2 linked regions of the Prochlorococcus marinus subsp. pastoris str. CCMP1986 genome follow. The main gene of each other region encodes a partner of the protein of the gene in region 2 in a complex. Links are inferred from orthologs where the notes say so. Each region holds a gene or a part of one and is shown on either strand. Other genes may lie near its edges.

Region 1 (4,130 bases), 130 kb from region 2 along the record:
TGTTAAATTCTATACAATTTCTTACTATTTATTCAAGTAATTTTGATTAATTAAATAAATATATATCGAAATAATGATATTTACTAGATAATTAAATTAATTATTTGATAGATAACACAAGGAAATAGCAGCGGCTACGGATGCATTCAAGCTGGAAGTTTTACCTTTAAGAGGAATTTTAAGTAAATAATCACATTTTTTTTGGACTAGCAAAGAGATTCCTTTATTTTCTGCTCCAACTATTACAACAACAGGAGCTTTTTCCTTAAATTCTGAAATGGGAACTTGACCATCTCCAGACAAACCAATAATGATAAACCCCTTTTTCTTTAATTCATCAATAGCTCTATTTAGATTTACTACTCTGCTTACAGGTATATGCTCTAGTGCTCCAGCCGCAACTTTTGCAACAGTTCCAGTTAAACCTGCAGATCTTCTTTGTGGAACAATAATACCTTTGCAATCAAAAGCTTCTGCTGATCTAATAATTGCACCAAAGTTGTGAGGATCTGTCACGCCATCCAATGCAACAATAATAGGATTAGAGGATTTACTTTTCGATATATCAATTAATTTTTCTAAAGATATTGACTCGGTAGAAGCATGTTGTAAAGCAACACCTTGATGAACGGCTCCGGATGTTAGTTGTGAGAGTCTAGACCAAGGCACCTCTTCTATTAAAACACCTTTTGACTTAAGGTCTTTTAATAATAGGTAAAATTTTTCTGAAGAAAAAATTTCAGAAGTACACCAAATTCTATTGATTGGTCTTTCACTATTTAAAGCAGCAAAAACAGAATGCTTACCCCAAATCCAGTCTTCATAATTTCTTTCATTTGGACTCAATTGAAATTTTTTTGAACTGTTTTCAGAATAATTTTCAGTTTGTTGAGCGTTAGAGGAAAATCTCGTTTGTGATTGATTAAAACTATTTCTAGGTTTTTCTTTTGATTTCAAGTAGCTGTATTCGTTACTTTTAATAGCGCCTTTTCTTTCGTAATCGTCTCTTCTTTTAAAATCGTCTCTTCTATTAGAATCATCTCTTCTTTTAAAATTATCTCTTCTATTAAAATCGTATCTCCTATTTAAATCGTCTCGGCTTTTAAAATTATCTCTTCTTTTAGAATCATCTCGCCTTTTAAAATTATCTCTTCTATTAAAATCGTCTCTCCTATTTAAATCGTCTCTTCTATTAGAATTGTCTCTTTTATTAGAATTGTCTCTTCTATTAGAATTGTCTCTTCTATTAGAATTGTCTCTTCTATTAGAATCGTCTCTTGTATTTAAATCATTTCCTTTTTTAAAATTATTTTTTGATTGTGATCTTCTATTTTCTGTATCATTCCTTTTTGTTGAATAATTATTTTTAGTAAAGTTTTTCATAAATCTTATAGCTTATTTACACTCTAGGTATTCAAAAAATTTAGACAATCTTTTAGGGTCTTTTAGAAATAACCAACCAACTAAAGCTTCAAAACCTGTTGCTCTTGAATAGATAGCAGGATCTGAAGATTTTGGAAATCGCTTTGTTTTATTTCTAGCTCGTCTTATTAAATTAATTTCAAATGAATTTAATAAATGTTCAATTTCATCTAATGCTTTTGATTGAGCTTGAGCTTTTACTTCATTAACAACTGAAAGATGAAGATCTCTTGATTTTAATGGAATATGAATATGGCGTAATCTTTGATGTAACTCCCAGACAGAATCCCCTAGCCAAGCAAGTTGAATAACACCTATCTCATCAGGAGAACCATCAGGAGCAAGATTTTGTATCCAATAATTCAATGCTTCAAATAGACCAAGGCTTCTTGAAGAGTAGCTTTCAAATTAAGAAAGTCTGCTAATCTTACTAGTTTTATAGTTTGAGCAACTCTAGAATTTCCAACTACAGAAAACCTTAGTTTAAGTTTTTTGCATTCCTTGGAAGTTTGAACAAGGGCACCTAAACCGGATGAATCAAGGAAATCTATTTTACTTAAATCAATTACAAATGAAAGAACTTCTTTTTTAAGGGTATTGGTAATAAAAGTTTTAAATTGTTTTTCAGAAAATGCGTCTAATTGCCCTTTTAAAGTAAAAACAATTATATTTGCCTTTATTTCAATGTTGCCTCTTAAAGAAACAGTTAACTTTTGGAAATCTTCTATGGTTAAATCCCTCCCAAAAAAATTAATTTACTAAATGTAATTATCAAATCAAAAAGAATCAATATGTCAACATCTTTCTAACATTAGAGAAACAAATTTTTCAAATAAATAATCTGAATCATGAGGCCCAGGACTTGCTTCTGGATGATATTGAACACTAAATATAGGCTTATTTATAAGTTTCAATCCGGCAACAGTTTTATCATTAAGATTCAAGTGGGTTATTTCAACTAATTCAGTGGACAAAGAATTTGGATCTATAGCAAAACCATGATTCTGACTTGTAATTTCAATATTATTATTATTCATGCCACAAGGATGATTTAATCCACGATGTCCAAAAGGTAATTTATAAGTTTTTCCGCCTAATGCCAAACCAAATATTTGATGACCGAGGCAGATCCCAAACATAGGAATTTTCCCATAATTAATTAGTAATTTAGCTAAATTAATTCCATCAAGTACAGATGAAGGATCCCCTGGACCATTTGAGAAAAATATTCCATCAGGATCATGACTTAAAACATCTTCAAAAGAAGAATTTGAAGGCAAAACCAAAATTTCACATCCATGTGAAGCTAATCTATTGAGAATTGATTTTTTAATACCAAAATCAATCGCAACAACTCTGAATTTATTTATATTTTTGTGGATTTTTTCTCTTACATCAAAATCAGTCATTGTAGTTGCTTTAAAAATATAATTTTTCTTTGTTGAAACATCTTTGGCCAAATTCAAACCTTGCATATTGGGAGTATTAGAAATAATTTCAAGACAACTATCTAAATCATTTTTTTCACTAGTGATAACTCCATTCATGGAACCATTCGATCTTAAAATTTTAACAAGAGCTCTTGTATCAATTCCATAAAGTCCAATAATATTTTTTTCAATTAGCCACTGATTAAAGTTTAATTTAGATCTCCAATTACTATTATTATTTGAAAAATTACGCACAATAATACCTCTGACAGAATTATCTGATTCTGAATCTTCGAAATTAATTCCTGTATTTCCAATCTCAGGATAAGTAAATGTAATGATCTGGCCAAAATAACTTGGGTCAGAGATTACTTCCTGATAACCAGTCATACCAGTATTAAAAACAATTTCACCAACAGTTGAACCCATCGCACCAAATGAATAACCAGTAAAAGTAATCCCATTACTCAAAACAAGTTTTGCATTTTTCTTAAAAAGATGATTCATTAATTAAATTTATTATGATTCAAGGTAGTTTTTCAAAAGTAAAAATTTATTCCAAGGCTCTGCTTTACTCATAGAGAACAAAGCTTTTTTAAATCCCTTTTCAATATCATCTTCAATTCCTGCAACCCAGAGTACTAATGCTGTATTTAAAGCGACTACATCCAAATGAGCCTTTTGACCTGAACCATTCAAAACAGATTTTAATATGTCTTCATAAGAGTCATCATTTGATACGATTAAATCTTTATTTGAAGTGTTTTGATAATTAAAGTCAGAGACATTTATTTTTGAATGTTTAAGCTCACCTTTATCTACAAATATTATTTTATTATCTCCTTCTAACGAAGCCTCATCTAGACCACCATAGCCATGAACAACGATTGCTCTATCCATTTCCATTCTGCTCAAAGCTGAAGCCATAGGATTAAGTAATTCATCAGAAGCAACCCCTAAAACTTGAGCATTAGGTCTTAAAGGATTTACTAATGGACCTAGTTGGTTAAAAACAGTTCTTATGCCAAGAGCCTTTCTCAAAGGAGCTAGTTTAATTAATGATTTATGCCAAACGGGAGCAAATAAGAAAGTTATCCCAATTTGATCTATTGAAGAAATAACCTTTTCTAAAGTGGAATTTAAATTAATCCCAAGATTTAACAAAACATCTGCCGAGCCAACTTTTCCACTAGCACTTTTATTTCCGTGTTTTGCAATATTTACACCACATGATGATGCGACAAAAGCAACAGCAGTAGAAATATTAAAAGTATTAGC
Region 2 (6,402 bases):
GTACCTTAATGTAGAAGTTTCAAAATATACACTCCCTGAAGAAATTACAACAAATATAAAAAATGTTCCGATCCAAAACTTTAGTAAAATAAATGAAAAAGCTTTCTTTGATTTTGGCCAAGTAAATATTTTAGATTTTGATAATTCGATAAATTCATTTGTAGGCTGTTGATCTTTTGGAACTGGGCAGTTAAATTGATTCATCAATATTTATTATGGAAAATTGAGGTCATCTCCATTACTCCAAAATGATTCAAGGTCGTAGAACTTTCTTATTTCGGGTTGAAAAATATTTACTATTAAATCACCATAATCAAGTAGGGCCCATTTTGCTTCGCTAACTCCCTCTTTTCTAATTGGTTCAATCTTTGCTTTTTCTCTAAGTTCTATCTCAACAGAATTAGTAATTGATCTAACTTGAACATCTGATAAGCCTTCAGCAATAAGTATCCACTCACTAATGTATGAAACTTTGTCAATTTTAATCAATTTTATCTCTTGGGCCTTTTTTATATCACAGGCTTTGGCAGCCATTAAAACTAACAATTTATTGTCCATAAACGTTTTCACTTGAAACTGATTTGTCTGAACCCTCTTGTTGTGATAATTCTGACCTAGCTTTTTCAGCACTTTTTCTTAATGCTTCTAATCTGTCTTCAAATATTATTCTTTTTTTCTTTTTTCTAGTTTTTTCTATTAGCTCTTTTAAAGCCCCGCCAAGGCTTTTATAAGCATTTGGGATACTATACCCAAATCTACAGGCAAGGTCTATGGCTCTTTCATCTGCAAAAATAGCATCTTGTAATCTTTTCTCAGAATTATTTTTTATGTAAAGTCTATATCCTGCAAAACCTGATAAGCCAAGAGCAAGTATTAAAAGTAATCCATCTTGTACCCATAGTTCACCTATCGCTCCACCAAGGCCTATTGCTAAAGCTGCCATTTCCCATCCGTCCCGTGGAATTGCATCATTTTGAATCTTTCCTACTTCATGCCAAAACAATAAATTTCTATGATCAATCGCATAATTATCCCATTCTTCTAAATCTATTTGAATTTCAACTTCGTCACGACCAATTTCCTCTAAAGCAATCAATGGAGGATCAATGGCGGCGGCAGCTTCAATAAAAACCCAACTTTCATTCTCTGGAGGCAACAAACTTTTAAGTCGCTGAAGTTCGCTCATAAATTATGTTTTATTATCAATACTATAGAAACAAATGTTGCTTTTCAAGTAACTTGATTAACAACTGATGATTTGTAAGTAGCATTAAATAAATGAATTTTTCTAATTATGCCTCAAAGAGGTGATCTTAAAAGAATCCTAATTCTTGGTTCAGGTCCAATTGTTATAGGACAAGCATGTGAATTTGATTATTCAGGTACTCAAGCTTGTAAAGCTTTAAGAAAAGCTGGATATGAAATTGTTTTAGTTAATTCTAATCCAGCTTCAATAATGACTGATCCTGAAATTGCAAATAAAACCTATATTGAACCTTTGACTCCAGAAATAGTTTCTCAAATAATTTTAAAGGAAAAACCTGATGCGATTCTTCCTACAATGGGTGGTCAGACTGCCTTGAATCTGGCTGTAAAACTATCTGAATCTGATTTTTTGACAAATAATAATGTTGAATTGATAGGAGCTGATTTAAAAGCTATTAACAAGGCTGAAGATAGAAAACTATTCAAAGAATCGATGGAAAATATTAATGTAAATGTATGTCCTTCGGGGATTGCTTCTGATTTATTCGAAGCTAGAGAAGTATCTAAGCAAATAAATTCTTACCCGTTAATCATAAGACCAGCTTTTACTTTAGGTGGAGTTGGAGGAGGTATAGCATACAACCTTGAAGAATTTAATGATCTTTGCAAATCTGGTTTAGATGAGAGTCCAAGTAATCAAATCTTAATTGAAAAATCTTTAATAGGTTGGAAAGAGTTTGAATTAGAAGTTATGAGAGATACAGCTGATAATGTTGTTATAATTTGCAGTATTGAAAATTTGGATCCTATGGGTGTCCACACTGGGGACTCAATTACAGTGGCACCTGCTCAAACGTTAACTGACAGAGAATATCAAAGACTTAGAGATTTATCTTTAAAAATAATAAGAGAGGTAGGTGTTGAAACAGGAGGAAGTAATATACAATTTGCGGTAAATCCAAAAAATGGTGATGTAATAGTTATTGAGATGAACCCAAGGGTAAGTAGATCCTCTGCATTAGCTAGTAAAGCTACAGGCTTCCCCATAGCTAAGATTGCGGCTTTATTATCTGTTGGGTACACACTTGATGAAATTATTAATGATATTACTAAAAAAACGCCTGCATGCTTTGAACCCTCAATTGATTACGTTGTAACAAAGGTACCAAGATTTGCTTTTGAAAAGTTTAAAGGTTCCTCAAATATTTTAAATACATCAATGAAATCTGTTGGAGAATCAATGGCAATTGGCCGATCTTTTGAAGAATCTTTTCAAAAAGCTTTGAGATCTTTAGAAATTGGTATTTTCGGTTGGGAGTGTGATTCTATTGAAGATTTTAACAACGATAATGATTTAAAGAATAATTTACAAAACCCAACTGCTGAAAGAATATTAATAGTTAAAAAAGCAATGGAATCTGGTAAGACTAATTCATATATTAATGAAATAACGAATATAGATTTGTGGTTTATTGAGAAGTTACGAAATATTTTTAATTTTCAGAATGAATTTTTAAAAGGGAATGAACTTACTCGAATTGATAGAGATTTAATGTTAAATGCAAAGCAATTGGGCTTTTCAGATCAACAGATTGCAAAATTAACTAACTCTGAATTTTTTGAAGTGAGAAATTATCGAAAAAAATTGAAAGTTTTGCCACTTTACAAAACTGTGGATACTTGCTCAGCTGAATTTTCATCTGAAACTCCTTACCATTATTCAAGCTATGAAGAAGCTTTTTTACACAATAATTTAAATATAAATGATAATGAAATTTCTGCCGATAATCATAAGCATTTAAAAAAAATTATGATATTGGGAGGTGGACCTAATAGAATTGGCCAAGGTATTGAATTTGATTATTGTTGCTGTCATGCCTCGTATCAAGCTTCAAGTAATGGTTATCAAACGATAATGGTTAATAGCAATCCTGAAACTGTTTCAACCGATTATGATACAAGCGATATTTTATATTTTGAGCCTGTTACTTTGGAAGATGTTCTCAATATAATTGAAGCTGAAAATCCATATGGATTGATAGTTCAATTTGGAGGACAGACACCTCTTAAGTTGTCTTTGCCTTTATCCAATTGGTTGGAGTCTTATGAAGGTATTAAATGTAAATCAAAAATTCTTGGAACATCTCCTCATTCAATTGACATAGCTGAAGATAGAGAAGAATTCACAAAGATTCTTGAAGAATTAAATATAAGACAACCGCTCAATGGAATAGCACGTAATGAAAAAGAGGCAATGTTAGTTGCAAATAATATAGGATTCCCTTTAGTCGTAAGGCCCTCTTATGTCTTAGGTGGAAGAGCTATGGAAATAGTTAAAGATAAAAATGATTTATCTCGATATATAAAAGAGGCCGTTAAAGTTTCACCAGATCATCCGATTCTTTTGGATCAATATTTAAGTAATGCAATAGAAATTGATGTTGATGCGTTATGTGATAAAACCGGTTCGGTTGTTATCGCAGGTCTTATGGAGCATGTTGAACCTGCAGGAATCCATTCTGGTGATTCTGCTTGTTGCCTACCTTCAATTTCTTTATCCCAAGAAACAATAGAAACTGTTAAAAAGTGGACAAAATTAATTGCAAATAGATTAAATGTTGTTGGCTTAATTAATCTACAATTTGCAATTAGAAATCATAGTAATGAAGAAAATCAATTATTTATTCTTGAGGCTAATCCACGAGCATCAAGAACTATACCTTTTGTTTCTAAAGCTATCGGTAAACCTGTTGCGAAATTGGCGACTCAATTAATGCAAGGATCCTCTTTAAAAGATATAAATTTTACTAAGGAACTAATACCTAAATATCAAGCGGTTAAGGAAGCTGTTTTACCTTTCAAAAGGTTTCCTGGATCTGATGCTTTACTTGGCCCTGAGATGCGTTCAACAGGTGAAGTAATGGGATTGGCCGATAATTTTGGCCTGGCATATGCAAAATCTGAATTGGCTGCTGGAAATGGCGTCCCTTCTGAGGGTGTTGCTTTTTTATCTACTAATGATTTAGATAAAGATAAATTAGAGTATATAGCAAGAGAACTAATAGTTTTAGGTTTTAAATTAGTTGCGACTAAGGGTACTGCTAAATATTTATTTAATTTGGGAATTGAAGTTGATGAAGTTTTAAAGGTTCATGAAGGAAGACCTAACATTGAAGATTCAATTCGTTCTGGTCTTATACAATTAGTTATCAATACTCCAGTTGGATCGCAGGCTCTCCATGATGATGCTTATCTCAGAAGAGCATCCTTAGAATATAATATTCCCACTTTCACTACTATTCCTGGAGCAAAAGCAGCTTTGCAGGCAATTAAATCATTACGGCTAAATAAAATTGATACTTTATCACTTCAGGAAATTCATAATTAATAGAATTTATTCATAATTTTTAAGATTCTCTCTTAATTGGTTTGTTAGGGAGTTTCTACCAATGGATAACAATTTAAATGTGTCTTCATGCATTTTCAGCTGAGTTTCAGCTATTTGTAATCCTTTAATTAGTTCTTTTGTTTCACTAGTTAAATCATTAAGATTATATTCCCCTCCCTCAAAAGTTAGGACTGGATTTTTATTTTCAATGTTTTTTTCAGACATGATTTTATCTTTTATTAAATTAAATACAATCAAGTAACCTTTATCAACTGTTTTTCACATAATTCTTTATAAATCCCATCTTTATTGAACAAATCTATATGTTTTCCACTATCTACAATTTTACCTTTATCAAAAACAACTATTTTATCTGCTCCTTGGGTAGTGGATAATCTGTGAGCAACAATTATAACTGTTCTGTTATTCATTGCTTGATTTAGGCCTTTTTGAACTTCTGCTTCTGAATCTGAATCTAATGCACTAGTAGCCTCATCTAATAAAAGAATAGATGGGTTACCTAATATCGCGCGAGCTATTGCTAATCTTTGAATCTGACCTCCTGAAAAGTTAGATCCTCTTTCGTTTATGTTTGTTTCGTATTTACTTGGGAGTTTAAGAATAAATTCATGAGCATTTGCAATCTTGGCAGACTTAATTACATCGTCTTCACTAAAGTCCCTTCCCATTTTTATTACATCAATTATTCTTCCAGAAAATAAAAAAGGTTGTTGTTGTACTAAGGCAATATTTGATCTTATATCTATTGAGCTTATAGATCTTATGTTTTTGTCATCTATATATATGTCCCCTAATTTAGGGTTTATGAATTTTAATATCAAAGACATCATTGTGCTTTTCCCAGCTCCTGATGATCCTACAAATGCAATTACCTGTCCTTTTGAAATTTTTAAAGTGATATCTTGTAAAACTTCATTATCCTTTTTATATTCAAAACTAACATGATTGAATTCGATCTTCCCATTTATTCTTGTTATTTTTTCTAAATTTTGCTCATCTTTTTCCATGGGTTGCATATTTATTTTTTTTAATCTTTTTAATGAAGCCTCTGCTTGCTTATATTCATTAAAGTTTGTACTAATGTGACTAATTGGGTCTATAAGCATTAATATTGCAGCAAAAAAACTGCTAAATTCTTCGCTATTTAAAAGACCTAGGTTAATTCTTAATGCTCCTAAACCTAATATTGCCAATATTCCAAAAGCTTCAATAAAACCTACTATTGGATGTTGGATAGCAAGTAATTTAAGTGTCTTATATTTTGCTTGTTTATTACTTCTCAATTTTGTATTGAATCTACCTGTAATCCAATTTTCTGCTGCAAATGATCTTATTGTCGAAATTCCGTTTATAGATTCTCCTATTAAACTGGCTAAATCGCTTGTTGATTCTTGACTTTTTTCAGATGCTATTAAAACTCTTTTCCCAAAGTTATTTACTGATAAAACAATTATTGGAGCTAAAATAAATGTTGATATTGTCAACGACCAGTCTAAATAAAACATATAGATAATTACTGCTAATAATTGCAACAAGCATGGTAATGTATCTTGAAATGTTTTATAAATCACTTCACTGACTCTGTCCGCATCCTCGGTAAGCCTATAAGTAATATCTCCTGCAGAAATGTTGTTGATAATATTCATTTTTATTTTGTGAATTTTACTAAATAAACTTTGTCTCATTACTTCACTTATTTCTAATGAAGGCTTGGCAATATAAACATCTTGCCCATATTGAGCAGTTTTTTGAATTAAAAATACAACAAGAGAATTTATTATGATATT

The links.
Region 1: the proteins of carB (region 2) and carA are in contact, whole or in part, in a solved structure (PDB 1KEE), measured with the Escherichia coli proteins. The link is inferred for Prochlorococcus marinus subsp. pastoris str. CCMP1986 from one-to-one orthologs.

Annotation. Positions count from the first base shown.
Region 1 is NC_005072.1:907,101-911,230, forward strand. What follows is about bases 1,289-4,130. They hold carA (glutamine-hydrolyzing carbamoyl-phosphate synthase small subunit), read right to left. Parts: upstream 3,360-4,130; coding sequence 2,217-3,359; downstream 1,289-2,216. Other genes in these bases: rlmB (23S rRNA (guanosine(2251)-2'-O)-methyltransferase RlmB), read right to left, coding at 1,289-1,383; TX50_RS05055 (ribonuclease III domain-containing protein), read right to left, coding at 1,396-1,788; TX50_RS09300 (STAS domain-containing protein), read right to left, coding at 1,785-2,177; trpD (anthranilate phosphoribosyltransferase), read right to left, coding at 3,372-4,130. Outside these bases: more of rlmB, read right to left, coding at 97-1,288. UniProt on the Escherichia coli protein: Small subunit of the glutamine-dependent carbamoyl phosphate synthetase (CPSase).
Region 2 is NC_005072.1:777,776-784,177, forward strand. The notes cover bases 969-4,794. They hold carB (carbamoyl-phosphate synthase large subunit), read left to right. Parts: upstream 969-1,294; coding sequence 1,295-4,594; downstream 4,595-4,794. Other genes in these bases: TX50_RS04415 (DUF3318 domain-containing protein), read right to left, coding at 969-1,186; TX50_RS04425 (DUF6447 family protein), read right to left, coding at 4,601-4,794. Outside these bases: TX50_RS04405 (CGLD27 family protein), read right to left, coding at 1-204; rsfS (ribosome silencing factor), read right to left, coding at 214-558; more of TX50_RS04415, read right to left, coding at 548-968; more of TX50_RS04425, read right to left, coding at 4,795-4,819; TX50_RS04430 (ABC transporter ATP-binding protein), read right to left, coding at 4,849-6,402. UniProt on the Escherichia coli protein: Large subunit of the glutamine-dependent carbamoyl phosphate synthetase (CPSase).